Regions from separate parts of the Citrobacter sp. VF227 genome, predicted to be linked through region 1. Evidence: predicted binding sites of a transcription regulator. Region 1 holds the regulator's gene; each other region holds the start of a gene.
What was found. The regulator PurR, encoded in region 1, represses purine synthesis genes. The targets are predictions, from matches to a motif close to CANGCAAACGTTTGCNTG.
Positions count from the first base shown of each region.

Region 2: purE (5-(carboxyamino)imidazole ribonucleotide mutase) is a predicted target of PurR. The motif match lies at 3,798-3,815, and genes of this name have one in related genera.
Region 3: purM (phosphoribosylformylglycinamidine cyclo-ligase) is a predicted target of PurR. The motif match lies at 5,408-5,425, and genes of this name have one in related genera.

Region 1 is NZ_JBRFVF010000001.1:241,785-252,084, reverse strand. It holds gene ACU8YC_RS01305 (TetR/AcrR family transcriptional regulator) at 1-148, shown strand, start outside; gene nemA (alkene reductase) at 203-1,300, shown strand; gene gloA (lactoylglutathione lyase) at 1,398-1,805, shown strand; gene rnt (ribonuclease T) at 1,901-2,548, shown strand; gene grxD (monothiol glutaredoxin 4) at 2,602-2,949, opposite strand; gene ACU8YC_RS01280 (C40 family peptidase) at 3,284-4,114, shown strand; gene sodB (superoxide dismutase [Fe]) at 4,242-4,823, shown strand; gene ACU8YC_RS01270 (MFS transporter) at 4,863-6,032, opposite strand; gene cydH (cytochrome bd-I accessory subunit CydH) at 6,208-6,297, opposite strand; gene purR (HTH-type transcriptional repressor PurR) at 6,595-7,620, shown strand; gene punR (DNA-binding transcriptional activator PunR) at 7,617-8,549, opposite strand; gene punC (purine nucleoside transporter PunC) at 8,663-9,868, shown strand; gene cfa (cyclopropane fatty acyl phospholipid synthase) at 10,159-10,300, shown strand, end outside.
Region 2 is NZ_JBRFVF010000002.1:690,581-700,880, reverse strand. It holds gene ACU8YC_RS10830 (YlbE family protein) at 1-399, shown strand, start outside; gene ACU8YC_RS10825 (DUF2877 domain-containing protein) at 411-1,220, shown strand; gene ACU8YC_RS10820 (carbamate kinase) at 1,224-2,117, shown strand; gene purK (5-(carboxyamino)imidazole ribonucleotide synthase) at 2,154-3,221, opposite strand; gene purE (5-(carboxyamino)imidazole ribonucleotide mutase) at 3,218-3,727, opposite strand; gene lpxH (UDP-2,3-diacylglucosamine diphosphatase) at 3,966-4,688, opposite strand; gene ppiB (peptidylprolyl isomerase B) at 4,691-5,185, opposite strand; gene cysS (cysteine--tRNA ligase) at 5,359-6,744, shown strand; gene ACU8YC_RS10790 (metal-dependent hydrolase) at 6,836-7,360, opposite strand; gene ybcJ (ribosome-associated protein YbcJ) at 7,485-7,697, opposite strand; gene folD (bifunctional methylenetetrahydrofolate dehydrogenase/methenyltetrahydrofolate cyclohydrolase FolD) at 7,699-8,565, opposite strand; gene fimA (type 1 fimbrial major subunit FimA) at 9,137-9,691, shown strand; gene fimI (type 1 fimbrial protein subunit FimI) at 9,769-10,300, shown strand, end outside.
Region 3 is NZ_JBRFVF010000001.1:1,502,301-1,512,600, forward strand. It holds gene bepA (beta-barrel assembly-enhancing protease) at 1-236, shown strand, start outside; gene arsC (arsenate reductase (glutaredoxin)) at 249-608, shown strand; gene ACU8YC_RS07375 (DnaA inactivator Hda) at 643-1,344, opposite strand; gene uraA (uracil permease) at 1,440-2,729, opposite strand; gene upp (uracil phosphoribosyltransferase) at 2,826-3,452, opposite strand; gene ACU8YC_RS07390 (6-phospho-beta-glucosidase) at 3,636-5,066, opposite strand; gene purM (phosphoribosylformylglycinamidine cyclo-ligase) at 5,487-6,524, shown strand; gene purN (phosphoribosylglycinamide formyltransferase) at 6,521-7,162, shown strand; gene ppk1 (polyphosphate kinase 1) at 7,375-9,441, shown strand; gene ppx (exopolyphosphatase) at 9,446-10,300, shown strand, end outside.

The DNA of each region.
Region 1 (10,300 bases):
CTTTGTTGGCGAGCCGTTACAGCAAGCGCAGGTTCTGTATGCACTCTGGCTTGGTGCCAACCTGCAGGCTAAGATTTCTCGTAGCGCCACCCCGCTGGAAAATGCGCTGGCGCACGTTAAAAACATCATCACAACGCCTGCCGTTTAACAGGCGTTTTTATTTACTTTATTACTAGACGACCGGTCTATTCAGGAGTGCCACATGTCATCTGAAAAACTGTTTTCCCCACTGAAAGTAGGTGCCATTACGGCAGCTAACCGCGTATTCATGGCGCCACTGACGCGTCTGCGCAGCATCGAGCCTGGCGACATCCCTACTCCACTGATGGTCGAGTATTACCGTCAACGCGCCAGCGCAGGCCTTATTATCAGCGAAGCCACGCAGATTTCCGCTCAGGCAAAAGGGTATGCTGGAGCCCCCGGCTTACACAGCGAAGCACAAATCGCCGCCTGGAAAAAAATCACTGCGGCTGTACACGCTGAGCAAGGTCATATTGCCGTTCAGTTGTGGCACACCGGGCGCATTTCTCACGCCAGTCTGCAGCCAAATGGACAGGCACCGGTTGCACCTTCTGCAATTATCGCCGGTACCCGCACCTCACTGCGTGATGAAAACGGCCTGGCAACACGCGTCGATACCTCCATGCCGCGCGCTCTGGAAACCGAAGAGATTCCAGGCATTGTAAATGACTTCCGTCAGGCTATAGCCAACGCACGCGAAGCAGGTTTCGACATGGTAGAACTGCACTCCGCTCACGGCTACCTGCTGCACCAGTTCCTGTCACCAACGTCTAACCAGCGTACCGATCAATACGGTGGTAGCGTCGAAAATCGTGCGCGTCTGGTACTGGACGTTGTCGATGCAGGTATTAAAGAATGGGGTGCCGATCGCATTGGTATTCGCATCTCCCCGATTGGCTCTTTCCAGAACGTTGACAACGGTCCGAACGAAGAAGCCGATGCGCTTTATCTGATTGAACAACTGGGCAAACGCGGCATCGCTTACCTGCATATGTCGGAACCTGACTGGGCCGGTGGCGAGCCGTATTCCGATGCGTTTCGCGAAAAAGTTCGCGCGCGTTTTCACGGTCCGATCATTGGCGCGGGCGCCTACACACCAGAAAAAGCAGAATCGCTGATCGAAAAAGGTCTGATCGACGCCGTTGCTTTTGGTCGCGCTTATATCGCTAACCCGGATCTGGTCGCGCGTCTGCAGCGTAAAGCGGAGCTGAATCCACAGCGTGCCGAAAGCTTCTACGGCGGCGGCGCTGAAGGTTACACCGATTATCCTACCCTCTAACGTCACAAACTCAGTTCTGCCATTGATAGCGGTGTAACAACGCCGCTATACTAAAACAACATTTTGAATGTATTAGCCATTTTCGAAGGGGAAAAAGATGCGTTTACTTCATACCATGCTGCGCGTGGGTGACCTGCAGCGTTCCATCGAGTTTTACACCAACGTGCTGGGCATGAAGCTGCTGCGTACCAGCGAGAACCCTGAATATAAGTACTCTCTGGCCTTTGTCGGCTACGGCCCGGAAACCAGTGAAGCGGTGATCGAACTGACCTATAACTGGGGTGTCGATAAGTATGAGCTGGGCACAGCCTACGGCCATATCGCCCTGAGTGTAGACAATGCGGCCGAAGCCTGTGAACGTATTCGTCAGAATGGCGGCAACGTAACGCGTGAAGCGGGTCCGGTAAAAGGCGGCACAACAGTGATCGCGTTCGTTGAAGATCCGGACGGTTACAAAATTGAGCTGATCGAAGAGAAAGACGCCGGGCGCGGTCTGGGCGACTAACTTCCCCCTCGGGCGCAGATCGTCTGTGCCCGTAGTTTTATACTCATCATTTTGCCATAATACGTGCTGCAATTTTCCCGTATTAAGAGACCCAGATGTCCGATAACGCTCAACTTTCCGGTCTGTGTGACCGTTTTCGTGGTTTTTATCCTGTCGTCATTGATGTCGAAACCGCAGGGTTCAATGCCAAAACCGATGCGCTGCTTGAGATCGCCGCCATCACACTGAAAATGGATGAACAAGGCTGGCTGATGCCGGACACGACGTTACATTTCCACGTAGAGCCATTTGAAGGCGCGAATTTACAGCCGGAAGCCCTCGCCTTTAACGGTATTGACCCTAACAATCCGCTACGTGGTGCGGTCAGCGAATATGACGCACTGCATGCCATCTTCAAAATGGTACGCAAAGGGATTAAAGACAGCGGCTGCAATCGGGCTATCATGGTGGCGCATAACGCTACCTTCGATCACAGTTTCATGATGGCCGCAGCAGAGCGCGCCTCTCTCAAACGAAATCCATTTCATCCATTTGTCACTTTTGATACTGCGGCATTAAGCGGTCTGTCATTGGGGCAAACGGTGTTGTCAAAAGCATGTCTGGCGGCTGGAATGGAGTTTGACGGGAATCAGGCGCACTCGGCGCTGTATGATACCGAACGGACAGCCGTACTGTTTTGCGAAATCGTTAACCGCTGGAAACGCCTCGGCGGTTGGCCTCTTCCCGTGCCTGAAGAGGCATAACGGATCGATAAAAAAAGCGACCATCACAGGTCGCTTTTTTATTTCCGCTAAAATTACTCAGCGTCTGGTTCTTCGGTTTTGTATTTCGCCGCTGTTTCTTTAATCAGCTGCTGTAACTCACCGCGCTGGTACATTTCGATCAAAATGTCACAGCCGCCAACCAGCTCACCATCAACCCACAGCTGCGGAAAGGTCGGCCAGTTTGCGTATTTCGGCAGCTCGGCGCGAATATCCGGGTTCTGCAGAATATCAACGTAAGCAAAACGTTCACCACAGGCAGACAACGCCTGCACAGCCTGAGCGGAGAAACCGCAGCTTGGCAGTTTAGGGGAACCTTTCATGTACAGGAGAATCGGGTTTTCAGCGATCTGGCGCTGGATTTTTTCGATAGTGGTGCTCATTATCTTGCTTCCTTAAACTTCTTTTACGGCAGTAGTCTGACATTGTAACGGGTCAGACAGGCAACGGAAAATAACATTTTCATTACGCCTTATTATTTTATCCCCTGACGCTAAAAGTTGCATTCATAATCTCATTTATCCCCTTGAAGCCTGTGGATTTGATTGTCCTTTCACCTGTTCCCACGTTAATTGCTGTTTTTTTTTGCGGTCGGTTACGAAACACAGTTTTAAACAAAAAAAGCTATTAACTTTCCCTCTTTCTATAGATTAGAATCATCAAGTTTTGAAAATCACACGCAGGCACTATAGACCTGCCTTACCAGAGGACTGCTCAGTGGCGCGGATAAACCGAATCTCGATCACGCTCTGTGCTTTACTTTTTACTACACTGCCCTTTACGCCTATGGCTCATGCTTCCAAGCAGGCCAGGACGACAACTACCCAATCCCACCCCATCAAAACGGTAGATAAAAAGAAAAGCGCAACAACCAGCCAAAAAACAACAAAGACCAACAAGAAAACGGCGACAAAGACCTCCAGTAAAACCAGCACCAAAACCGCTTCCTCTTCTAAAAATCGCACTGCCACTCCGGCAAAGTCGACTAAAACTGCAAACCGTCGAGGCAAAACTGCCGCAGCACAAACCGCTGCCGTGACCTGGACTGAAAAATGCACGCCGCGTAAAGGCCATAAGCCACGCTGTGTAAAAGTGAAAACTACGGCTCCGACTACGCTCGCTGACGCACACAAGGTCAAAGTGCAGAAAGCCACTAAAACCGCCATGTCCACGCTGATGAATCAAATAGGCAAGCCTTATCGCTGGGGCGGTACATCGCCAAGAACCGGGTTTGACTGCAGCGGTCTGGTCTATTATGCCTATAAAGATCTGGTGAAATTCCGCATTCCCCGTACTGCGAACGAAATGTACCATCTACGTGATGCCGCGCCGATTGAACGTGGCGAACTGAAAAATGGCGATCTGGTCTTTTTCCGTACTCAGGGTCGCGGAACAGCCGATCACGTTGGTGTGTATGTCGGCAACGGAAAATTTATTCAGTCCCCGCGCAGCGGCCGGGAAATTCAAATCACCTCGCTGAGCGAAGATTACTGGCAGCGCCACTATGTGGGCGCTCGCCGGGTAATGACGCCAAAAACAATTCGCTAAAAACTTACCCTACAGAACATGCTGTAGGGTAAGTTCTTCTTTTGCATAACCTTTCAATTTGCTACCCTATCCTTACTCACAATGAGGCTATTGTGTGTACTCAATATAAATAATAAGGAGAGAAGCAATGTCGTTCGAATTACCTGCATTACCGTATGCCAAAGATGCTCTGGTCCCGCACATTTCTGCTGAAACGCTGGAATACCACTATGGCAAACATCACCAGACTTACGTTACTAACCTGAATAACCTGATCAAAGGCACGGCGTTTGAAGGTAAATCACTGGAAGAGATCGTTCGTAGCTCTGAAGGTGGTGTATTCAATAACGCAGCCCAGGTCTGGAACCACACTTTCTACTGGAACTGCCTGGCACCGAACGCAGGTGGCGAACCGACTGGTAAACTGGCCGAAGCCATTGCAGCCTCCTTTGGCAGCTTTGCAGATTTCAAAGCACAGTTCACCGATGCCGCTATCAAAAACTTCGGTTCTGGCTGGACCTGGCTGGTTAAAGGAACGGATGGCAAACTGGCTATCGTTTCAACCTCCAACGCGGGTACGCCGCTGACCACCGACGCGACGCCACTGATGACCGTTGACGTATGGGAACACGCCTACTACATCGACTATCGCAATGCTCGTCCTGGCTACCTGGAACATTTCTGGGCGCTGGTGAATTGGGAGTTTGTTGCGAAGAACTTCGCAGCATAAAAAAGATAACGCAGAAGGGCTTCCTTCTGCGTTTTTGCATTAATTCGCGGTAGTGCAAGCCTCTTCAGGCTGTCTTCTTGCGGAAATGAACACCAGCAGCAGCGCAAGCCCTGCCACAATCGCCCCCATCACAGGCACAAAACTGTAACCCAGTCCACCGGATATCACCGCCCCACCGGCTGCGGCCCCCAGTGCATTCCCCAGGTTAAATGCGCCAATATTGACTGACGATGATAAACCCGGCGCTTCGCTGGCAACACGCATCACTCGCATCTGCAACGGTGGAACCACTGCAAATGTCGCCGCACCCCAGACCACCATACTGACCGCCGCGCCAGGCTCATTACGCGCAAGGAAAGGAATGGCCAGCATAATAACCATTAACAGCAGTAAAAAGCCTTTCAACGTACCATTGACTGAACGGTCAGCCAGCTTGCCGCCAAAATAGTTACCGATTGAGAAGCCCACGCCAATCAGCACCAGCATACCGGTCACAAATGCTGGTGTGGCATGAGTGATAGTGTGCAGCACCGGTGAGATGTAGGTATAAAGCGTGAACATCGCCCCTGCTCCCAGAACGGTCGTCAGCAGAGCCGACAGCACCTGAGGACGCATAAGTACCGCCAGTTCGCTGCGGACATCCGGACGCTCTCCCGCCCCGCCTTTGGGTAATGAGAAGAACAGACTGACCATGGCGATAACGCCGAGCCCTGCCGTTGCCATGAACGACATGCGCCAGCCGATGCTTTCACCAAGCCAGGTCGCCGCCGGAACGCCGCCAATATTGGCAATGGTTAACCCCATAAACATGGTTGCCACGGCACTGGCCTGTTTATGTTTGGGCACCACACTTGCAGCAACCACAGAGCCAAGGCCGAAAAATGCCCCGTGATTAAGACTGGTCAAAATGCGTGATAACATCAGCGTGGAGTAATCCGGTGAAATCGCCGAGAGGACATTACCCAACGTGAAAATCGCCATCAGGAAAATCAACGCATTACGTCGCGCACGATGAGACAATAATAATGTCATCAGCGGAGCCCCCACCATCACGCCAACCGCATACGCGCTGATTAACATGCCGGCGGCCGGAATCGAAACATCCACTCCTTTGGCTATGACGGGCAATAATCCCATTGGCGAAAATTCGGTGGTGCCAATGCCAAACGCTCCGATCGCCAGCGCCAGTAAAGGATAATTGAGTTTCATATTGCGACTCCGTAACGTCGAGCCGTGGCGCGACATAAAATAAGAGTCAAAAGCATGACATTGATCGCAAAATTAATAAAGTTAACAAAATTGCAAAAGACTTTTGCTTATTCGCAAACAATAGAAGAGATAGACGAGCGGAAAGAGTGAGGGAGAGCTAACTCCCTCGAGGAAATTAATGCAGCGCTGCGGTCAGGCCACCCGCGACGATCAAACCCAGAACAATAATGGTAGTCACTAACGAAAATTTCAGATCGGTGCTCATCAAGTTTTCTCCTTTTTATTCCCACACAAAAAGTGATATTGCGCATTTTTACACACTTGAAAGCAAAAATCTCTCACGATTTATATTGATAACTGCTTTTAACTCTTCCCCTTTTCGTTAAGATCAGACAAAATTCCACGCTTACTTGATTAGCGTACCGGCCATTGACCCCTTCCTGACGTTCCGTGTCGTTTTCCCGGCGTGCCGCAACCCTTACGTTGCGCTAAGGGTGTGTGAAGGCAAACGTTTACCTGGAGTATTCTCAGGAGCTTAGGATATGGTCTGGAGTGAGATGTAATGGCAACAATTAAAGATGTAGCGAAGCGAGCAAACGTTTCCACTACAACCGTATCACACGTGATTAACAAGACGCGCTTTGTCGCGGAAGAAACGCGTAATGCTGTCTGGGCGGCAATCAAAGAGCTGCACTATTCTCCGAGCGCAGTTGCGCGCAGCCTGAAGGTGAATCACACCAAGTCTATTGGCTTGCTGGCCACCAGCAGTGAAGCGGCCTATTTCGCTGAAATTATCGAAGCCGTTGAGAAAAACTGTTTCCAGAAAGGCTATACCCTGATTCTGGGTAACGCATGGAACAGCCTTGAAAAACAGCAGGCTTATCTGTCGATGATGGCGCAAAAGCGCGTTGATGGTCTGCTGGTGATGTGCTCTGAGTATCCGGAGTCGCTGCTTTCGATGCTCGAAGAATACCGCCATATCCCGATGGTCGTCATGGACTGGGGCGAGGCCAAAGCCGACTTTACCGATACCGTCATTGATAATGCCTTCGAAGGTGGTTACATGGCGGGTCGGTATCTGGTCGAACGCGGTCATCGTGAGATTGGCGTGATCCCAGGCCCAATGGAACGTAACACCGGAGCCGGGCGTCTGGCTGGCTTTATGAAAGCGATGGAAGAAGCGCTGATAAAAGTACCGGACAACTGGATTGTCCAGGGGGATTTTGAGCCTGAATCCGGCTATCGCGCCATGCAGCAAATTCTGTCACAGCCGCATCGTCCGACCGCCGTCTTCTGTGGTGGCGATATCATGGCGATGGGTGCGCTGTGCGCCGCTGATGAGATGGGACTGCGGGTACCGCAGGATATCTCGCTTATCGGCTACGACAACGTGCGCAACGCCCGTTTCTTCACGCCGGCTCTGACGACCATTCACCAGCCTAAAGATTCGCTCGGTGAAACGGCCTTCAATATGCTGTTAGACCGTATCGTGAATAAACGCGAAGAGTCGCAATCTATCGAGGTGCATCCGCGTCTGGTAGAGCGTCGCTCCGTTGCCGACGGCCCGTTCCGCGATTACCGTCGTTAAGACCGTTGTGCGGGAGCCTCATCTGGCTCCCGCAGCCACTCTTTGTTCAGCGTTTCGCTATCCCCTAAATAGTCCAACAGCCAGCTCAATGCAGGTGACGTATCGTTCTGTTGCCATGTCAGACAGCATGCGGCATCAGGAAATGGATTTTCCAGCTGTAGCGCGACCCACTTGCCGCTATCGATCCACGGTTTGGCAAAATGCGTCGGTACCATGCCAACACACAACCCTGCGGATAAGCAGGTAGCGGAAGATTCCCAGTCAGGCACCACGACACGTTTTTGGTTATCCAGCAGCCAGGTAATGCGTTTTGGCAGCGTACGGGAAGTATCTTCACGCACCAGCGACGGCCAGTTGCGCAACGTGTCGTCGCTAAGCGGCCCAGGCATTGACGCCAACGGATGATGGCTGGCCACCACGCAACTCCAGCTCAGCATTCCCATGTCGCGAAAGGTATAGCGTCCCCCCACCGGAATCGCCTGCGTGGCGCCAATTGCCAGCTCAACGCGACCATCGGACAGCGCATCCCAGACGCCGTTAAACACTTCCTGAAAAACCAACAGTTCCACATCATCAAAATGACGATAGAAATCCACGATCATCTGTCGGGTGCGATCCGGGCGAACAATGTTATCTACCGCAATCGCCAGCTGTCCGCGCCAGCCGTTGGCAATTTGCTGACATTGCTGGCGGGTGATCTGCATTTTTTTGATAACAGAGCGGCCTTCTTTGAGAAACCACGCACCGGCAGGCGTCAACTCCACATCCCGATGACGTCGCTCAAAAAGCGGCACCGCCAGCCACTCTTCCAGCTGACGTACGGTGTAGCTTACCGCTGAGGGTACACGGTGCAACTCCTGCGCGGCCGAACTAAAGCTGCCATTACGCGCAACCGCATCAACCACTTCAAGTGAATATTCCGACCACATATTCTGCCTGCAAAAAATTTGAAATCAGTAAGCAAATATTAGCGTTTCACAGCAAGAATTACACTCACTACACTCAGCGGCATTGTTCTACTGCTAAAAAAAGAGAAATGATGATGCAACCTGGGAAAGGGTTTTTAGTCTGGCTGGCGGGTCTTAGCGTGCTCGGCTTTCTGGCAACGGATATGTATCTGCCCGCCTTCGCCGCAATTCAGTCCGATCTGCAAACGCCTGCATCAGCCGTCAGCGCCAGCCTTAGCTTGTTCTTAGCCGGTTTTGCCGTGGCACAGCTTCTGTGGGGGCCACTTTCCGACCACTACGGCCGCAAACCTATTTTGTTGCTGGGTTTATCTATCTTTGCTCTGGGTAGTCTGGGCATGCTGTGGGTTGAAAACGCCACAGGCCTGCTGGCGCTGCGTTTTGTTCAAGCCGTTGGTGTCTGTGCGGCATCGGTAATCTGGCAGGCGCTGGTCACTGATTATTATCCGTCACAAAAAGTAAATCGCATCTTTGCCACCATTATGCCGCTGGTCGGATTATCTCCGGCATTGGCGCCGTTGTTAGGCAGTTGGATCCTTGTACATTTTTCCTGGCAGGCCATTTTCGCCACCCTGTTTGCCATAACCCTAATTCTGATGCTTCCTGCCCTGCGCTTAAAACCAACGGCTAAAGCGCGCGACGACAGCCAGGATAAACTGACATTCGCCACCCTGCTACGCTCGAAAACCTATCGCGGGAACGTACTGATTTATGCCGCCTGTTCCGCGAGCTTCTTCGCATGGCTGACGGGCTCCCCGTTCATCCTCAGCGAAATGGGCTACAGCCCGGCAGTGATTGGCCTGAGCTATGTACCGCAAACCATCGCCTTCTTAGTCGGCGGTTACGGCTGTCGCGCTGCGTTACAAAAATGGCAAGGTCGTCAACTGCTGCCATGGTTACTCATCCTGTATGCGATTAGTGTCGTTGCCACCTGGGCTACCGGCTTTATTCACCATGTTGCGCTCGCTGAAATCCTGATCCCATTCTGCGTGATGGCGATTGCCAACGGTGCCATCTACCCTATCGTTGTCGCTCAGGCATTACGCCCGTTCCCGCAGGCGACCGGACGAGCAGCCGCATTGCAGAATACGTTGCAGTTGGGTTTATGCTTCCTGGCAAGCCTTGTGGTTTCCTGGCTGATCGCCACCCCGCTGCTCACCACTACCAGCGTGATGCTGACTACGGTGCTACTGGCGGCCGTAGGGTACAAAATGCAATCACAGAAAGCTGGCACCCCTCAAACAGACGACCGTGTGCAAATTGTCCACGGAGAGTCTCACTAATAATTACCGCGGGCTATTAATTAGCCCGCTAACAATTATATGTTGAATCATAAAAAATTCAGGCCTATACTGATTTCCGGTTTTTAAAAAAACGATAATTTTTATGCGGTAACGGGAACAAGAACGTTCTCGTATTCCCACGGATGGTCTTTTCGGCAAGGGTTCCTCCCTTCCTCTGTTCTACGTCGGATTATAGATTCACGGATTAATTTCGTGAGATTTCTCACACAGCCCAAAAAAGCGTCTACGCTGTTTTAAGGTTCTGATCACCGACCAGTGATGGAGAAGCTATGAGTTCATCGTGTATAGAAGACATCAGCGTACCGGATGATAACTGGTACCGCATCACCAGTGAATTGTTAAGCCGTGCAGGCATCGCCGTTAATGGTCCGGCACCGGCAGATATTCGCGTTAACAACCCTAGATTTTTCA
Region 2 (10,300 bases), on a different contig from region 1:
ACTGGTTTTTCGCAGGAACAGGCTAACCCGGATATGGGTGATAGCGCCATCACCGAAACGTTTGGCATTGGCGGAGCAGCGATGATCGCCGCACCAGGGGTCACGCGTTTTGTCGGTGCGGGTGGAATGGAGGCGGCGAAATCTGTGTCCGAGGAGATGGCGGAAATCTATCTGGAGCGCAATATGCAGTTGCAGATCCCTGGCTGGGATTTCCAGGGGGCTTGTCTGGGACTCGATATTCGTCGCGTGGTCGAAACGGGGATTACGCCGCTGATCAATACCGGTATTGCGCATAAAGAGGCCGGTATTGGCCAGATTGGCGCGGGGACTGTCCGTGCGCCGTTGGCATGTTTTGAGCTGGCTCTGGAGGCGCTGGCTGAAAGCATGGGCATCAGTTAAAAGGAGCACGCATGATGATCATCCATCCTCTGCTGGCTAGCCAGCAGTCCCCGGATTTCCGCCAGTCCTGGCAATTGTCTGGCGTCTGGCGACGCGCGATTAATCTCGTGGCCGAAGGGGGCGCACTGTTGACCTTGCACCGCCAAGGGAGTGGCTTTAGCCCGGCAGGATGGGTGATCCGTACGCATGATTTTGATGCGCTGCGTGCGGTGTTACGTGGAAACGAAACTCCTCTGACTGTCCCTGGTGGGATCCAACTGGGGCCATTTTTGCTGTACCAGCCGCAGCGCTGCTGTTCGTTGAGAATCACTTCCCGGCCACATTCTCCGCGGCTTTCACCCGCCTGGATGAATCGCGGCGAGGAAACGGGGTTGTTCGGACCGTTAATGTTGGCGGCAAACCTGCCTTTGTGCTCAGAACTACGTCAGTTCCGCCACTGCTTCTTCTCGGCGCTTGCGGGGGTGTCGACAGACTGGCGACAGTGGTTAGGCAAAGGGCCCGGGTTAACGCCCAGCCATGATGATACGTTGACCGGCATGCTGCTGGCGGCCTGGTATTTCGGTGCGCTGAATAAGGTTTCCGGCCAACATTTCTTTGCTGCTTCCGGCAACCTTGAACAGGCGACGACTGTGGTTAGCGTGAGCTACTTGCGCTACGCGGCAGCAGGTTACTTCGCTTCACCTTTACTCCACTTCACCCATGCGTTGCGTCGTCAGGAAAGACTGGATGCGGCGATTGATTCGCTGCTGGCGCTTGGGCATACCTCCGGCGCAGATACTCTGCTGGGGTTCTGGATTGGACAACAAATCATAGAAGGATAGGGAATGAAAACGCTGGTTGTTGCTCTCGGTGGCAACGCATTATTGCAGCGCGGCGAGGCGCTGACTGCAGAAAATCAATACCGTAATATTGCCAGCGCCGTACCCGCCCTGGCGCGTCTGGCGCGCACATATCGCTTGGCTATCGTCCATGGCAACGGGCCGCAGGTAGGCTTGCTTTCGTTACAGAATCTCGCCTGGAAGGAGGTCGAGCCTTATCCATTAGATGTGCTGGTGGCCGAGACGCAGGGCATGATTGGTTATATGTTGGCCCAGAGTCTGACCGCTGAACCGGAAATGCCGCCGGTGACCACGGTGTTGACACGAATTGTTGTCTCAGAAGACGATCCTGCGTTTATGGCACCGGAAAAATTTATTGGTCCGGTCTATTCGCCCGAAGAGCAAACGCAGTTGGAAGCTACCTACGGCTGGCATATGAAGCGTGACGGCAAATACCTGCGGCGCGTTGTCGCTTCGCCAGAACCTCGCCAGATCGTTGAAAGTGACGCCATTAAGCTCTTACTCAAGGAAGGACATGTGGTGATTTGCAGCGGGGGCGGCGGTGTCCCCGTTACTGGCGAAGGATTGGGGTCTGAAGCGGTCATTGATAAGGACCTGGCGGCGGCGTTGCTGGCTGAACAGATTGATGCAGATGGTCTGGTTATTCTGACCGATGCTGATGCGGTCTATGAAAACTGGGGGACGCCGGAACAGCGCGCGATCCGTCAGGCCTCTCCAGATGAACTGGCACCGTTTGCAAAAGCAGATGGTTCGATGGGACCAAAGGTCACCGCTGTCAGTGGATATGTGAAACGCCGTGGGAAACCAGCATGGATTGGCGCGCTGTCACGCATTGAAGATACGCTGGCGGGCAACGCTGGAACCTGTATCCGCCTGTAAAAAAACGGGGCGTGTGTATACCCGCCCCGTGTCTTTTTATTTCAGCTTTGACTGCGCCCAGATAATGCCGCTGGCGTATTCCGGCGGCAGCAGAGGGATAAGCGCTTCCAGCGTCGCGCTAAGACGTGCTGTATCGCTGTCGCTCAGATTCAGATGACCCACCTTACGACCTTCACGCACTTCTTTGTCATACCAGTGCAGGTGTACCAGCGGCAGCTTCAGCCAGTCGTAGTTCAGGTCGCTACCAATCAGGTTTACCATCACCGAAGGATTGTTCACCACCGGCGTCGGTAACGGCAGATTGGTAATGGCGCGCAGGTGTAGCTCAAACTGGCTGATGCTGGCGCCGTTTTGCGTCCAGTGTCCGCTGTTGTGTACGCGCGGAGCCAGTTCGTTGATCAGCAGACCTTCCGGGGTGATGAAACACTCCATCGCCATCACACCGACATAGCCCAGTTCCTGCATGATGGCAGAGAGCATCGCTTCGGCCTGCGCCTGCTGTCTGGCGTTAGCCTGCGGGAAGACTACGCTGGTGCGCAGAATACCGTCCTGGTGCAGGTTATGGGTCAGCGGATAGAAGACGGTGCTGCCGTCGTGCGCACGAGCCCCCACCAGCGACACTTCACCAGAGAAGTTGATTCCCCGCTCGACGATGCACTCGCCGTAGCAGTCGTCTGGCAGTTGTTCGGTTTCACTGGCGCGTAAACGCCACTGCCCACGACCGTCGTAGCCACCGATGCGGCGCTTGACGATAGCCAGTTCACCCAGTTTGTCGAATACCGCAGGCCATTCGCTTTTATCCGCCAACAGTTGCCACGGCGCAGTCGCCAGGTCGAGCTTGTCGAAAAGCTGCTTTTGCGTCAGGCGGTCGGCAATAATCGGGAAAACGTCGCGGTTAACAAACGCTGGGTGGCGCGCCAGTTCGCGAGTGAGCGCTGTTTCCGGCCAGCGTTCAATCTCTGCGGTGATCACGCTTTGCTGAAAAGGTACTGCAGCAGGCTCAGCATCCAGCCCGACGGGCCAGACCGCAATACCCAGAGGCTCACCGGCCTGGCGCAGCATGCGCCCTAACTGACCGTTACCGAGTACGCAAACCTGCTTCATGCCGCACCTCGCGGGTCCGGGTTTTCCAGCACCTCATCGGTTTGCGCTTTGCGCCAGTCGTCCAGACGCTGGTGTAATGTTTTGTCGTGTGTAGCAAGAATCTGTGCTGCCAGCAGAGCCGCATTGGCCGCACCCGCTTTGCCGATCGCCAGCGTTCCAACGGGAATTCCGCGCGGCATTTGAACAATGGAGTAGAGGCTATCTACGCCGCTCAACGCCGCGCTTTGCACCGGAACGCCGAGAACAGGCACCAGCGTTTTCGCCGCAATCATACCTGGCAGATGTGCAGCGCCGCCGGCACCGGCAATTATCACCTGATAGCCGTTCTCTTCAGCATTTTCGGCGAAGCTGAATAGCTTGTCTGGGGTGCGGTGGGCGGAGACGACTTCAACATGATGCGGAACGTTCAGGATTTCGAAGATTTCGGCGGCGAACTGCATGGTAGCCCAGTCGCTTTTGGACCCCATCACGATGGCGACACGCGCCGGATTATTGCGGGAAGACATGCGTCTGAAAACTCCTGTGGTGCACTACACTCGACTTTTGAGGCCACCGAGAATAGCATAATTCAATCTCAAGGAAAACGATTGCGCGCTTTACACTTCACTCTTCAAGCTGCCTCTTTGTTGGCTGCATCTGCTCACCCCAGTCACTTACTTTTGTAAGCTCCAGGGGACTCACAGATTTGCCGCCTCGATGCAACTCGAATAGTTTTGTGTAAAGAGGAACTGGGTGCCTGCAGAATTAAAACGGAAAAGCGATTAGCTCAACGTCGCTGGACGTGACTTTTACCATTGAGCCTTCGGTATGCCATGCGCCTAATACCACGCGGAAAGCGGGTTGTTCATTGGCCGTGAGTTCGTGGACAGCCGGACGGTGTGTATGACCGTGAATTAACCACTGGACCTGATGTTTTTCCATCTCGTTAATCACGGCCTGCGGATTCACATCCATGATTTCCAGCGATTTACTGCTGTTGGCGGCAAGACTTCCGGCGCGCATTTTTGCGGCAATGCGCTGGCGAACGAACAGGGGCAGGGCGAGAAACAGCTTCTGTAGCCAGGGTTGATGCACTTTGGCGCGAAACGCCTGATAGCCCGCGTCGTCGGTACACAAGGTGTCGCCATGCATGATCAGTACCTTGCGGCCATACAGGTCGAGCACTTTTTCTTCGGGCAGCAGAGTCATGCCGCTTTCACGGGCAAAACGCTTGCCGAGCAGAAAGTCACGGTTGCCGTGAATAAAAAAGCAGGGGACGCCGGTGTCAGCCAACGCTTTTATCGCCTCGGCCATTTCATGATGCAGCGGATTAGGATCGTCATCGCCAATCCAGGCTTCAAACAGATCGCCGAGAATGTATAGCGCATCGGCCTTGCGCGCATCGCCGGCTAAAAAACGCAGAAAACCGGCGGTGATCGCCGGTTCTTCTGTGCAGAGGTGAAGGTCTGCAATAAACAGTGTCGCCACGATTACTCGCTGACGGTCACGTTTTCAATGATGACGTCTTCTTTTGGCACATCCTGGTGCATGCCGCTGCGACCGGTGGAAACGCCTTTGATTTTATCAACCACGTCCATGCCTTCAACCACTTCAGCGAACACGCAGTAACCCCAACCCTGCATGCTTTCGCCGGAGAAGTTCAGGAAGTCGTTGTCTGCAACGTTGATAAAGAACTGTGCGGTTGCGGAGTGCGGAGCCTGAGTACGCGCCATTGCCAGCGTACCACGGGTATTTTTCAGACCGTTGTTCGCTTCGTTTTTGATCGCTTCTTTCGTGGCTTTTTGCTTCATGCCCGGCTCGAAACCGCCGCCCTGGATCATGAAACCGTTAATAACACGGTGGAAAATGGTGTTGTTATAAAAACCTTCGCGGCAGTAGTCCAGGAAGTTTTTAACTGTTTCAGGCGCTTTATCATCAAACGTTTTGATTACGATATCGCCGTGATTAGTGTGGAAAGTAACCATTTTTGCATCCTGTTCCGATAGATTGGTGCTTCGACCCCGTCAAGGGTCAGAGTTAGGGGTGTGTTATAGCATAACCGCAAGCTGCGATCACCTCGCAAAGTGTGCTGCTTCCGGTCTCAATTATGGGTATTATACAGACTTTACTATCCACACACGTCTACACGGAATCTTCGATGTTAAAAATCTTTAATACACTGACGCGCCAAAAAGAGGAATTCAAACCTATTCATGCCGGGGAAGTCGGCATGTACGTGTGTGGTATTACCGTTTACGATCTCTGTCATATTGGCCACGGACGTACCTTCGTTTCTTTCGACGTCGTTGCACGCTATCTGCGCTTCCTCGGCTATAAGCTGAAGTATGTGCGCAACATTACCGATATCGATGACAAAATCATCAAGCGCGCGAATGAAAACGGTGAAAGCTTTGTGGCGCTGGTCGACAGAATGATCGCAGAAATGCATCGCGATTTCGATGCGCTGAATATTTTGCGCCCGGATCTGGAACCGCGCGCGACGCACCATATCGCCGAGATTATTGAGATCACCGAACAGCTGATCGCCAAAGGTCACGCCTATGTTGCCGATAATGGCGACGTGATGTTCGACGTCCCGACTGATCCGAACTACGGTCAGTTGTCACGCCAGGATCTGGAACAACTGCAGGCGGGCGCTCGCGTTGACGTGGTTGACGTGAAGCGCAACCCGATGGACTTCGTGCTGTGGAAAATGTCCAAAGAGGGCGAGCCGAGCTGGCCGTCACCGTGGGGCGCGGGCCGTCCGGGCTGGCACATTGAATGTTCTGCGATGAACTGCAAACAGTTGGGCAATCATTTTGATATTCACGGCGGCGGTTCAGACCTGATGTTCCCGCACCATGAAAACGAAATTGCGCAGTCTACCTGTGCGCACGACGGTGAATACGTCAATTACTGGATGCACTCCGGAATGGTGATGGTTGACCGTGAGAAAATGTCCAAATCGCTGGGCAACTTCTTTACCGTGCGCGACGTGCTGAAATACTACGACGCCGAAACCATTCGCTACTTCCTGATGTCCGGCCATTATCGCAGCCAGTTGAACTACAGCGAAGAGAACCTGAAACAGGCACGCTCTGCGCTGGAGCGTCTGTATACTGCGCTGCGCGGCACTGACAAGTCCGTTGCTCCAGCCGGTGGCGAAGCCCTTGAAGCGCGCTTCATTGAAGCGATGGATGACGACTTCAACACGCCGGAAGCCTACTCCGTACTGTTTGATATGGCCCGTGAGGTTAACCGCCTGAAGGGTGAAGATATGGCGGCGGCTAACGGTATGGCTGCGCATCTGCGTAAGCTCTCCAGCGTGCTGGGCCTGCTGGAACAGGAGCCAGAAGCCTTCCTGCAAAGCGGTGCGCAGGCGGATGACGGTGAAGTTGCTGAAATTGAAGCGTTAATCCAACAGCGTCTGGATGCCCGTAAAGCGAAGGACTGGGCGGCAGCCGACGCCGCGCGTGATCGCCTCAACGAGATGGGCATCGTGCTGGAAGACGGTCCGCAGGGCACCACCTGGCGTCGTAAGTAACGCTCTATATTGCCGGATGGCGGCTTACGCCTTATCCGGCCTACGATGGAATGATCGGTAGGCCTGATAAGCGTAGCGCCATCAGGCACTATTAATGACGTTTGTACCACCACAGCACACCCATCATCATAACGCCCGGCAGCCAAACCCACATCAGCTCCGAAATTATTACCTGATGCCCATATGGTGTGGCGTAGCGTGATAGCGCGAACGGGGCGACTTTAATCACCTGCCACGGTGCGAAGAACCGTTCATCCGACCACAGCCACAGCCAGCCGACGCCTTTACCGCCGGTGGTGACAGAATCCAGCAGGCTATGCGACAACAGTGAAACCGTCAGGAATAACCAGCAGCGAATCAGTCCGGCTTTAAACCATCGTCGGCCAATGATTACGCACAGCAGCGGTACCACGAAGGCGAACAGCAGTGAGTGGGTAAATCCACGGTGGCCAAACACATTGCCATAGGCGACACCGAACTTAAATGACAACACATCGGCATCTGGCAGCATAGCCAGAACGACGCCAGTAAACAGTAAGCGCGGGGGGATGACTTTAAGTCCGAGACCTAACCCTAAGCAGAGTGGCACGGCTGCGTGGGTAACAATTGTTGGCATGATGATCGCTTCGTGTGGAAAAACGACATGCTAACAATTCGCTGTGAAGTGGTGATGAAGTTATTATCTGAAAATGAGAGAGGAAGTAGCCGGACAGGGGGTTAACCTCATCCGGCACCAGGGATCATGCCACGACGGTAATGCTTTGGCCTTCAAAGCTTACGGTCTGTCCGGCAACGATTTTGCAGCGCTTACGCGTTTCTACTACACCATCGACCTTCACCAACCCTTCGCCAATGGCGATTTTTGCCTGGGCGCCGCTTTCACTCCAGCCTTCCAGCTTCAGCAGATCGCAGAGTTCAACATGTGGGTGTTTCCCCAGTGAAAATGTGGCCATCTTAAACGTCCTTTACATCATGATATTCAACACACGCCTGGAGCGTGTTTTCGATAAGTGTGGCGACGGTCATTGGGCCTACGCCGCCTGGGACAGGCGTGATATATGACGCGCGTGCGGCAGCATCTTCAAAGACCACATCGCCAACAACCTTACCATTCTCCAGACGGTTGATGCCGACATCAATCACAATTGCGCCTTCTTTGATCCACTCACCGGGAATAAAGCCCGGTTTACCGACGGCAACAATTAGCAGATCGGCATGCTCAACGTGGCGACGCAGATCTTTGGTGAAGCGATGGGTAACGGTGGTGGTGCAGCCAGCCAGCAGCAGTTCCATGCTCATCGGGCGACCGACAATGTTTGAAGCGCCAATGACGACCGCATTCAGGCCGTAGGTGTCGATGTTGTAACGCTCAAGCAGGGTCACAATACCGCGCGGGGTACATGGACGCAGGCGCGGCGCACGCTGGCACAGACGACCGACGTTATACGGGTGGAAACCGTCAACGTCTTTATCCGGTGCAATACGCTCCAGCACTTTAACGTTGTCGATACCGGCAGGTAACGGCAGTTGTACCAGAATACCGTCGATGGTGGTATCTGCATTGAGCGTATCGATCAGCTCAAGAAGCTCCGCCTCGCTGGTGGTTTCGGGCAGGTCATAGGAGCGGGAGACGAACCCCACTTCGTCGCAGGCTTTGCGTTTACTCGCGACGTAAATTTGCGAAGCCGGGTTGCTACCTACCAGCACAACAGCCAGGCCCGGAGCGCGTAATCCAGCCGCTAAACGCGCCTGAACTTTTTGAGCAACCTCAGAGCGCACCTGCTGCGCAATCGTTTTACCGTCAATAATCTTTGCTGCCATCAGAGAGAGGATTCCGTCTGTTACGTTAAATCGAAGGGGATGCCACTATTTTGTCAGAAGCGGGACGTGCTGTCAGTTTTCGTTTGCGTTTTTATGTGCGCCAGGGCTGTCACGGGCTGGAAATGGTGTCAGTACAGAGACTAAAGTCTAACGAATAAATGATGAGCACGCTAATTAAAATTAACGTGAATGAAACATCTCATCACCCTGGGTTTTCTATGGGTAATGCTTCATAAACCAGACTGTTACGTACTATTAAGGCGGCATTTAGGTAATATTAACCAAGACTTTTCTTAGATCCCATTAAGAATTAGCCAGGGCTATTAAAAGGATTTGCAGGTATTTTTCATTAATTGAAATGTTTAATTTATCGCTGTGACGAATAGTCATATTCGCGAAGGATAATTAGTAAATCAAATACTCAGGAGAGTCAGGGTAAAAGGTTAGCTAATTCTCTTACGATATATATCTTTACAGGATGCAGAGATAATTAGCCTGACATTTAATGTCGATAATGAAAACGGATCCCGCAGGATGCTGGAGCCGGATGTGTGTAATTCAAGGGAAATCCATGAAACGTAAATTAATGACCTCTTCTGTTATTGCCAGCCTGATGTTAGTCGCAGGTGCTGCGGTTGCAGCCGATCCGGTAAGCGTGAGCGGCGGTACTGTGCATTTTGAAGGTGAACTGGTCAATGCAGCCTGTGCAGTCAGTACTCAGTCATCCGATCAGGTTGTCACTTTAGGCCAGTATCGTACTGCCAGTTTTGCCGCAGTGGGTGATACAACAGCACAAATTCCGTTCTCCATCGTGCTGAATGACTGCGATCCTGCCGTTGCTGCGACGGCGGCCGTGGCTTTCTCTGGTCAGGCGGATGCCACCAACTCGGCTCTGCTGGCTGTTTCTTCAGGGAATAACACTACCACCGCTGGCGGTGTAGGTATCGAGATTCTGGACAACGCCTCTACTGCGCTGAAACCTGATGGCGCGACCTTCTCTACCGCTCAGGCGCTGGTAGAAGGAACCAACACCCTGCGTTTCTCTGCACGTTATAAAGCGACTGCCGCAAGCGCTACGCCGGGTCAGGCAAATGCCGACGCAACGTTCATCATGAAGTACGAATAAGCCGTTTTGAGTTGCGCAAGGATGACGTTCGCCTCAATGGATGAGGCAATATCCGGGGATGATGAAGGATGCGGCAGATGATAGGGAAAGGCGTAGCGCTGGCAGGAATGCTGTGCGTAATGCCTGTGTTTGCACATACGGTGATACTGGAAAGTGGTCGCCTCCACTTACGTGGACAGCTCGTCAATGGTGCTTGTACGGTCGCCACTGACAGTCAGAATATGCGGGTGCAAATGGGGCAGTATCGTACGAGTGCTTTCTCCGGGACGGGAAGCTTCGCCTCTACCAATGTTCCGTTTTCACTGCGCTTAACGTCGTGCAGCGCCGATGTTTATGACCATGTTGGGATTGCGTTTGCAGGCGTGACGCCAGCCGAAGATCCCCAGGTTTTTCTTGCAAGCGGTGATGCGTCTGCGGCTTCGGGGATCGGTCTGGCATTATTTGATGAGCGTCAACGGCAAATTATTCCGAATGCGCTGCCGCTTCATTATGCGCCAATTATAACGCAAGAAATGACGTTTCATTTCACTGCTCGCTATCGGGCTGTATCGGAAAATATAACCCCGGGAACGCTTCGTTCAGACGTGTGGTTTACGTTGGTTTATCCCT
Region 3 (10,300 bases), 1.3 Mb from region 1:
CTAACGGTTGGGATCTGTTAGCGCAAACGGAAGCCAACCTGAACAACCGCGATCAGGAGCTGGCGGCGCGCGCTGAAGGGTATGCCCTCGCCGGACGTCTGGATCAGGCGATTTCGATGCTCAGCAGCGCAAGTTCCCAGGTGAAACTGGGCAGTCAACAACAGGCCAGATACGATGCCCGTATCGACCAGCTACGCCAGCTGCAAGAACGCTTTAAACCGTACACCAAGATGTAACAGGAAAGAAAAATGTCCGACGCGATTAAAATCTACCATAACCCACGCTGCTCCAAGAGCCGTGAAACACTGGAATTACTGAAGTCCAACGGCGTGGATCCGGAAGTGGTGCTATATCTGGAAACCCCGGCTGACCCCGCGACCCTGCGTGAACTTCTGCAGATGCTGGGCATGTCCAGCGCGCGTGAGCTGATGCGCCAGAAAGAAGATCTCTATAAGTCACTTAACCTGGCGGACAAAAACCTGAGTGAAGATGCGCTGATTCAGGCAATGGTAGAAAACCCGAAACTGATGGAGCGCCCCATTGTGGTTGCCAAAGGCCAGGCACGAATTGGACGTCCCCCGGAGCAGGTACTGGAAATCGTCGGTTAACCTGAAACCTGCCGCAGTCTTTTGGCTGCGGCGCTTACAGCTTCAGTATCTCTTTTACGAACGGAATGGTCAGCTTACGCTGGGCGGTGATTGATGCATGATCAAGTTGATCCAGCGTCATAAACAGCGTACGCATTTCCCGATCCAGACGCTTAAGCAGAAAGCGTCCCACATCTTCCGGCAGTTCAAACCCACGTAGCCTGGCGCGTAATTGCAACGCCTGCAGTTTATCTTCATCAGAAAGCGGCTGTAGCTTATAGATTTGCCCCCAGTCCAGGCGCGAAGCGAGATCTGGCAGCCCCAAATTGAGCTGCCTTGGCGGGCGATCACCGGTGATCAGCAGCCGAGTTTTCCCCGACTCCAGGATGCGATTGTAGAGATCGAAGATCGCCATTTCCCATAGCGAATCGCCGGCCACGCATTCGATGTTGTCGATGCAGACCAGCGACAAATGCTCCATACCGTCAAGCACCTCGGGGACGAACCAGGTGCGCTTATCAAGCGGCACATAGCCTACCGCATCGCCCCGCGCAGACAGTTCCGCACAGGCTGCATGCAGCAAATGGCTACGGCCAGCGCCTTCACGCGACCAAAGATAAATATACCCGCTATGTTCCTGACGCAGCACATTTTGCAGTGCAGCCAGTAAAGAGGAGTTATCCCCCGGCCAGAAACTTGCGAAAGTTTCGTCGTCAGGCAGATAAAGTGGCAAAGAGAGCTGTGCCGGTGTGTTCAGAGATACCTCAACCCAGGATTTCATAAAATCGCGTTGAGTTTAACACAGAAATGCGTCGCGATAGAACCGGGCAGCGTCGCCGCCCGGTCAAAGGTTTACTGTTGCTCAGTGTCGGCATCTTTGGCGTCAAGCACCACTTCTTCCGGACGCAGCAGGCTGATAACTTTGAAAATCAGGCTCAGACAGACACCCACAATAGTCGCCAGCGCCATGCCTTTCAGCTCAGCAGCACCGATGTGAACTTTCGCGCCGCTGACGCCGATGATCAAAATAACCGAGGTCAGGATCAGGTTCTGTGCTTTGTTGTAATCAACTTTTGACTCGATTAGCACGCGAATACCGGAAGCACCAATCACGCCGTACAGCAGCAGAGATACGCCGCCCATGACCGGCAGTGGAATGATTTGGATCGCCGCAGCCAGTTTACCCACGCAAGAGAGCAGAATGGCGAAAATCGCCGCGCCACCAATAACCCAGGTACTGTAAACGCGGGTAATCGCCATAACGCCGATGTTCTCGCCGTACGTGGTGTTCGGCGTAGAACCGAAGAAGCCGGAGATCACCGTCGACAAGCCGTTAGCAAACATAGAACGATGCAAGCCTGGATCGCGAATCAAATCTTTTTTTACGATATTCGCCGTTACCACCAGGTGCCCGACGTGTTCAGCAATAACCACCAGCGCCGCAGGCAGAATGGTCAGAATAGCGACCCATTCAAAGCGCGGTGTGTAAAACGTTGGCAGAGCAAACCAGTGAGCCTGCGCTATCGGCGTGGTGTCCACGACGCCCATCACGAAGGAGAGCGCGTAACCGGCCAGCACCCCAATCAAAATCGGGATAATCGCCATAAAGCCACGGAACAGTACGGAACCAAATACCGTCACCGCCAGCGTCACCATTGAGATGATGATGGTTGTTGAGTCTGGCGCTTGTCCTTCAGCAGGCAGTAATCCCGCCATGCCCGCAGCGACCCCAGCCAGCTCCAGACCGATGACGGCAACGATTGCGCCCATAGCCGCAGGCGGGAACATTACATCCAGCCAGCCAGTACCGGCTTTCTTAACAATGAATGAAACCAGGCAGAAAAGGATGCCACACATAATGAAACCGCCCAGCGCCACTTCATACCCTAGCGGCAGCAGCAGCAGAACCGGGGAAATAAACGCGAAACTGGAACCGAGGTAAGCCGGAATTTTACCTTTACAAATAAAGAGATACAGTAACGTACCAATGCCGTTAAACAGCAGAACGGTAGCAGGGTTGATATGAAACAGGACTGGCACCAGTACCGTTGCGCCAAACATGGCGAACAGGTGCTGCAAACTAAGCGGGATTGTCTGTAAAAGCGGCGGTCTTTCACTCACCCCGATAGCACGGCGCGTCATAGTGTTTTCCTCTGAGTGTTGTTTGTTATTAGCGATTGGGTTGTTTTATTCAAAAAAAAGCCGACTCTTAAAGTCGGCTTCTTTTTATTTATTCATTTACTTGGTACCAAAAATCTTATCGCCGGCATCGCCGAGCCCAGGAATAATGTATCCGTGCTCGTTCAGTCCCTGATCGATGGAGGCGGTGTACAGCTCGACATCCGGGTGCGCTTTTTCCAGCGCCGCGATACCTTCCGGCGCGGCAACCAGTACCAGTACTTTAATGCTGCTGCAGCCTGCTTTTTTCAGCAGGTCGATGGTAGCGATAACCGAACCGCCGGTTGCCAGCATCGGGTCAACGATCAGCGCCATACGCTCATCAATGTTAGAAACCAGCTTCTGGAAGTATGGAACCGGCTCCAGCGTCTCTTCATTGCGGTACATACCTACCACGCTGATACGCGCGCTTGGAACGTTTTCCAGTACGCCTTCCATCATGCCCAGGCCCGCACGCAGAATTGGCACAACGGTGATTTTTTTACCTTTGATTTGGTCAACTTCAACCGGACCATTCCAGCCTTCAATGGTCACCTTTTCGGTTTCCAGACCAGCGGTTGCTTCATAAGTCAGCAGGCTGCCAACTTCCGAGGCGAGTTCACGAAAGCGTTTAGTGCTGATGTCGTTTTCACGCATCAGTCCCAGCTTGTGTTTGACGAGTGGGTGTTTGACTTCCACGATCTTCATACTCTTCTCCTTTCCTCAGACGAGTGGCAACCACAAAAAAAATCGCCGGATTATACCGCTTTTCGTCTCTGGCGCAACACTGCATACGCTTGATATGGATCAACCAAAATCGTTTGCGTCCGGATGATGAGTATAAAACAAGCCCCGCTTTGAGGTCGGGGCTTATTGTCAACACTATGAATTTTAAATATTTTCAGCGTTGCTCTGGATGACGTTTCGATACCAGGAAAAAGATTTCTTCGGCGAGCGTGCTAATGTCCCACTCCCGTCATTATTTTTATCAACATAGATAAAACCGTAGCGTTTTTTCATCTCCCCCGTCCCGGCCGAGACTAAATCAATACAGCCCCACGGGGTATAGCCCATCAGATCCACGCCATCTTCCACCACCGCTTTTTTCATTTCGCGGATATGCGCGGCCATATAGTCAATACGATAGGAATCATCCACCGAGCCGTCGGCCTGCTGCACGTCAATCGCACCAAAGCCGTTTTCTACAATAAACAGCGGCAGTTGATAGTGATCCCAGAACCAGTTCAGGGAATAGCGCAAACCGACCGGATCAATCTGCCAGCCCCAGTCCGACTTCTGCACGTACGGGTTAGAAACCAGGCTTTTCGACTCATCGTAATCCAGCTGTGGATTATCTGCCGTAGCCTGCGTCGCGAAAGACATATAATAACTAAAGCCAATGTAATCAACGCAGCCTTCAGTCAGTACCTGGCGATCTTCCTCGGTGATATCAAGTAAAAAGCCACGGCGTTCGAAATAGTTCATCAGATGCTGCGGATACTTGCCGCGCACGTGTACGTCAGTGAACCAGTAGCGGCGGTGCATGGCGTTCATCGCCATCATCATGTCATTCGGCGCACAGGTCAGCGGATAAATTGGGCACATCGCAATCATGCAACCAATTTGCAGCGCCGGATTTATCTCACGTGCGGCCTTTACTGCCAGCGCGCTCGCTACCAGCTCATAGTGCGCCGCCTGGTACATGACCGGTTCGCGATCTTCACCGGGCAGGTATTTCAGACCAGAGTTAGTAAAGGGCGCGAAGTCTTCGTGATAATTTGCCTGATTGTTAATCTCATTAAACGTCATCCAGTACTTCACTTTGTGCTGGTAACGAGTGAAAACCACCCGGGCAAAACGGACAAAAAAGTCGATCAGCTTACGGTTGCGCCAGCCGCCATATTCCGTCACCAGATAGTAGGGCATCTCGAAGTGCGACAACGTAATCACCGGCTCAATGCCATATTTCAGACATTCGTCGAACAGATCATCATAGAACTGCAGGCCAGCTTCGTTGGGTTGCGCTTCGTCGCCTAAGGGAAAAATCCGCGTCCAGGCAATAGAAGTACGAAAACATTTAAACCCCATTTCGGCAAACAGCTTTATGTCGTCTTTATAGCGATGATAAAAATCGATGGCATCGTGGTTAGGGTAATTTTTACCGGCAATGACACCGTCAGTAATTTCACGCGCCACACCATGCGCCCCCGCCGTCATGACATCGGCAACGCTAATTCCTTTACCGCCCTCCTGCCAGCCACCTTCCAGTTGATGAGCAGCGACAGCGCCACCCCACATGAAATCTGCTTTAAATCCTGACATCCCCTTCCCCTATCGTGATGAGTCTGCGCAAAACGCTCTATACCCGTCATACTTCAAGCTGCATGTGCGTTGGCTTTTCTCGCTCACTCCAGTTACGTACTTATGTACGCTCCTGGAGATTCGCTGCGTCGCCGCCTTCCTGCAACTCGAATTATTTAGGGTATAAATGAGGTTCGTAACAGAAAACAGAAACCGGTTTCAGTACGATACTGTGCATTCCGCTGGCAGGTTTCAAGCACAAGACTGTACCCGGTTTCATTTTCGTGGCGCAGTTCAAACAAATAGATAAATGATTGTAAGATGCTGAAAAAATCAGCAGATAAAACTTGATGCAGAGCAGGCTCGCAAACGTTTGCTTTCCCTGTTAGAATTGCGCCGAATTTAACTTTTACTGCAAGTAAACATGTGGGGAAGCAGGCAGTGACCGATAAAACCTCTCTTAGCTACAAAGATGCCGGTGTTGATATTGATGCAGGTAATGCTCTGGTTGATCGAATCAAAGGCGTAGTAAAGAAAACGCGTCGTCCGGAAGTTATGGGTGGTCTGGGTGGCTTCGGTGCGCTGTGCGCATTGCCGCAAAAATATCGTGAACCGGTACTGGTTTCCGGCACTGATGGCGTTGGCACAAAACTGCGTCTGGCAATGGATCTGAAACGTCACGACACTATCGGTATTGACCTTGTCGCTATGTGCGTGAACGATCTTGTCGTTCAGGGTGCTGAGCCGCTGTTTTTCCTCGACTACTATGCGACCGGCAAACTGGATGTAGATACCGCAGCCAGCGTCATTAACGGGATTGCCGAAGGTTGTCTGCAGTCTGGCTGTGCACTGGTCGGCGGGGAAACGGCAGAAATGCCGGGGATGTACCACGGCGAAGATTACGATGTGGCGGGCTTCTGTGTTGGCGTCGTCGAAAAATCAGAAATTATCGACGGTTCTAAAGTGGCTGACGGCGACGTACTGATTGCGCTCGGCTCCAGCGGTCCGCATTCCAACGGCTACTCTCTGGTGCGTAAAATTGTTGAAGTCAGCGGTTGTGACCCGGAAACCACCGAGCTCGAAGGCAAGTCGCTGGCCGATCACTTGCTGGCCCCGACCCGCATTTACGTAAAATCCATTCTGGAACTGATCGAGAAGGTTGATGTGCATGCCATTGCCCATCTGACCGGCGGCGGTTTCTGGGAAAATATTCCACGCGTTCTGCCAGACAACACGCAGGCCGTGATCGACGAATCTTCATGGCAATGGCCAGCCGTCTTCAACTGGCTGCAAACGGCGGGTAACGTTAGCCAGCATGAGATGTATCGCACCTTTAACTGCGGCGTAGGCATGGTTATCGCCCTGCCAGCTCCGGAAGTGGACAAAGCCCTGGCTTTGCTCAATGAGAAAGGTGAAAACGCATGGAAAATCGGTATCATCAAAGCTTCTGATTCCGAACAGCGTGTGGTTATTGAATGAAAAACATTGTGGTGCTCATTTCCGGCAACGGAAGCAATTTGCAGGCGATAATTGACGCCTGCGAACAGAAAAAAATCAATGGCACCATACGTGCAGTATTCAGTAACAAGGCCGATGCGTTCGGCCTTGAACGCGCACGCGAAGCGAATATTCCGGCGTACTCGCTGGAAGCCGCCCAGTTTGCCAGTCGCGAAGCCTTCGACCGCCAACTGATGCAAGAGATTGACGCCTGGGCACCCGATGTGGTGGTGCTGGCCGGTTATATGCGCATCCTCAGCCCGGCGTTTGTCGCACACTATTCTGAACGATTGCTGAATATCCACCCGTCTTTATTGCCGAAGTATCCAGGCCTGCACACGCACCGTCAGGTGCTGGAAAATGGCGATGAAGAGCATGGGACCTCCGTCCACTTCGTCACCGATGAACTGGACGGTGGACCGGTTATTCTCCAGGCCAAGGTTCCGGTATTTGAAGGCGACAGCGAAGATGATGTCACGGCACGGGTTCAGGCCCAGGAGCACACCATTTATCCGCTGGTGGTAAGCTGGTTTACCGATGGTCGACTGAAGATGCGTGATAACGCTGCATGGCTGGACGGCGTTCGTCTGCCGCCACAAGGTTACGCCGCCGACGAATAATAAAAAAACCTGTAAACCGGATCTCACCCTCCGGTCTACAGGCATAAATACCTTTTCCGGTTAACATCTCCGGTATTCATCTATGCTCCCCCTTTCTCTTTGCTATCAGACGGTTTATTGTCATATTTTTCTGGCACAGTTGGACATCTGAGAGCAATGCTCGCCATAATAAATCGGTAGTGTCCCGTGAATGAAACGGAGTAAAAGTGGTAATGGGTCAGGAAAAGCTATACATAGAGAAAGAACTCAGTTGGTTAGCGTTCAACGAACGCGTACTCCAGGAAGCTGCTGATAAATCAAACCCGTTGATCGAACGGATGCGTTTCTTAGGCATCTATTCCAACAACCTCGACGAATTTTACAAGGTTCGCTTTGCCGAACTGAAGCGCCGAATCATTATTAGCGAAGAACAGGGTTCAAACTCTCACTCCCGCCATCTGTTAGGCAAAATCCAGGCTCGCGTATTAAAAGCCGATCAGGAATTTGACGGACTGTACAACGAGTTGTTGCTGGAGATGGCGCGCAATCAGATTTTCCTCATCAACGAACGTCAGCTGTCGGCCAATCAACAGAGCTGGTTACGCCATTACTTCAAGCAATATCTCCGCCAGCACATTACGCCGATTCTGATTAATCGCGAGACGGATTTAGTTCAGTTTCTGAAAGATGACTACACCTATCTGGCGGTGGAAATTATCCGTGGCGATACAATCCGCTACGCGCTGCTGGAAATCCCTTCTGATAAGGTTCCCCGTTTTGTGAATCTGCCGCCGGAAACTCCGCGCCGTCGCAAACCGATGATCCTCCTGGACAACATCTTACGTTACTGCCTTGACGACATTTTCAAAGGATTCTTTGATTACGATGCACTGAACGCCTATTCGATGAAAATGACCCGTGACGCTGAATACGATTTGGTGCACGAGATGGAATCGAGCCTGATGGAGCTGATGTCATCCAGCCTGAAACAGCGTCTGACCGCAGAGCCTGTACGCTTCGTCTATCAGCGCGACATGCCCAATGCGCTGGTTGAGGTACTGCGTGAAAAACTGACGATTTCTCGCTACGATTCGATTGTGCCAGGCGGGCGTTACCATAACTTCAAAGACTTTATTAACTTCCCCAACGTTGGCAAAGCCAACCTGGTAAATAAACCGCTGCCACGTCTGCGCCACATCTGGTTCGACAACGAGAAATTCCGTAACGGATTTGATGCAATCCGCGAACGCGATGTACTGCTGTATTACCCATATCACACCTTTGAGCATGTTCTCGAACTATTGCGTCAGGCCTCCTTCGACCCAAGCGTACTGGCGATAAAGATCAATATCTACCGTGTAGCAAAAGACTCGCGCATCATTGACGCGATGATCCATGCCGCGCATAACAGTAAAAAAGTGACAGTGGTCGTGGAATTACAGGCGCGCTTTGATGAAGAAGCCAATATCCATTGGGCCAAACGTCTTACCGAAGCGGGCGTTCACGTTATCTTCTCTGCGCCGGGTCTGAAAATTCATGCCAAACTGTTCCTTATCTCACGTAAAGAGGGTGATGAAGTCGTGCGCTATGCGCATATCGGGACGGGCAACTTCAACGAAAAAACGGCGCGACTGTATACCGACTACTCGTTGCTTACCGCTGATTCGCGCATCACCAACGAGGTTCGCCGGGTTTTCAACTTCATCGAAAACCCGTATCGTCCGGTGACGTTCGATTATCTGCTGGTTTCTCCGCAGAACTCACGCCGTCTGCTGTACGCGATGATCGACAAAGAGATCGCTAATGCACAGCAAGGCCAGCCTTCTGGTATCACACTAAAACTGAATAACCTGGTCGATAAAGGCCTGGTTGATCGTCTCTATGCGGCCTCAAGCTCAGGCGTACCGGTTAATTTGTTGATTCGCGGTATGTGTTCTCTGATCCCAAACCTGGAAGGTATCAGTGACAATATTCGCGTGATAAGCATTGTTGACCGCTACCTTGAACACGACCGGGTTTATATTTTCGAAAACGGTGGCGATAAGCAGGTATACCTCTCCTCCGCAGACTGGATGACCCGCAATATCGACTATCGTATCGAGGTCGCCACTCCGCTGTTGGACCCTCGTCTTAAGCAGCGCGTGCTGGATATTATCGATATCCTGTTCAGCGACACGGTGAAGGCTCGCTTCATCGATAAAGAACTCAGTAATCGCTACGTACCGCGCGGAAACCGCCGTAAAGTTCAGTCACAATTGGCGATTTACGATTACATCAAATCACTCGAGCAACCTGACTAACGCTATGCCAATACACGACAAGACTCCACGGCCGCAGGAATTTGCTGCGGTCGACCTTGGTTCAAACAGTTTCCATATGGTCATTGCCCGCGTGGTTGATGGCGCAATGCAGATAATCGGACGACTGAAACAACGCGTTCACCTGGCGGATGGCCTCGGCGAAGATAACAAACTGAGCGAAGAGGCAATGGAACGCGGATTAAGCTGCCTGTCGCTATTTGCCGAACGTCTGCAGGGCTTTCCCCCGTCAAGCGTATGCATCGTGGGAACCCATACTTTACGTCAGGCGCTAAATGCGACCGATTTTCTCAAGCGAGCAGAAAAAGTCATCCCCTACCCGATTGAGATTATTTCCGGTAATGAAGAAGCCCGACTGATTTTTATGGGTGTGGAACACACCCAGCCGGAAAAAGGCCGCAAGCTGGTTATTGATATCGGCGGTGGCTCAACAGAACTGGTGATCGGCGAAGATTTCGAGCCCAGGCTGGTCGAAAGCCGCCGTATGGGCTGCGTCAGTTTTGCCCAGATGTATTTCCCAGGCGGTGTCATCAACCGGGAAAACTTTCAGCGTGCCCGCATGGCAGCAGCGCAGAAGCTCGAAACCTTAACGTGGCAGTTTCGCATTCAGGGCTGGAATGTCGCAATGGGCGCGTCAGGCACGATTAAAGCGGCACACGAAGTGCTGCTGGAGATGGGTGAAAAAGACGGTTTTATCACCCCCGAACGCCTGGACAAACTGACATCTGAAGTGCTGAAGCATGCCTCATTTGATGCGCTCAGCCTGCCGGGGCTGTCAGAGGAGCGAAAGGCGGTATTTGTTCCCGGGCTCGCGATTCTGTGCGGCGTTTTTGACGCACTG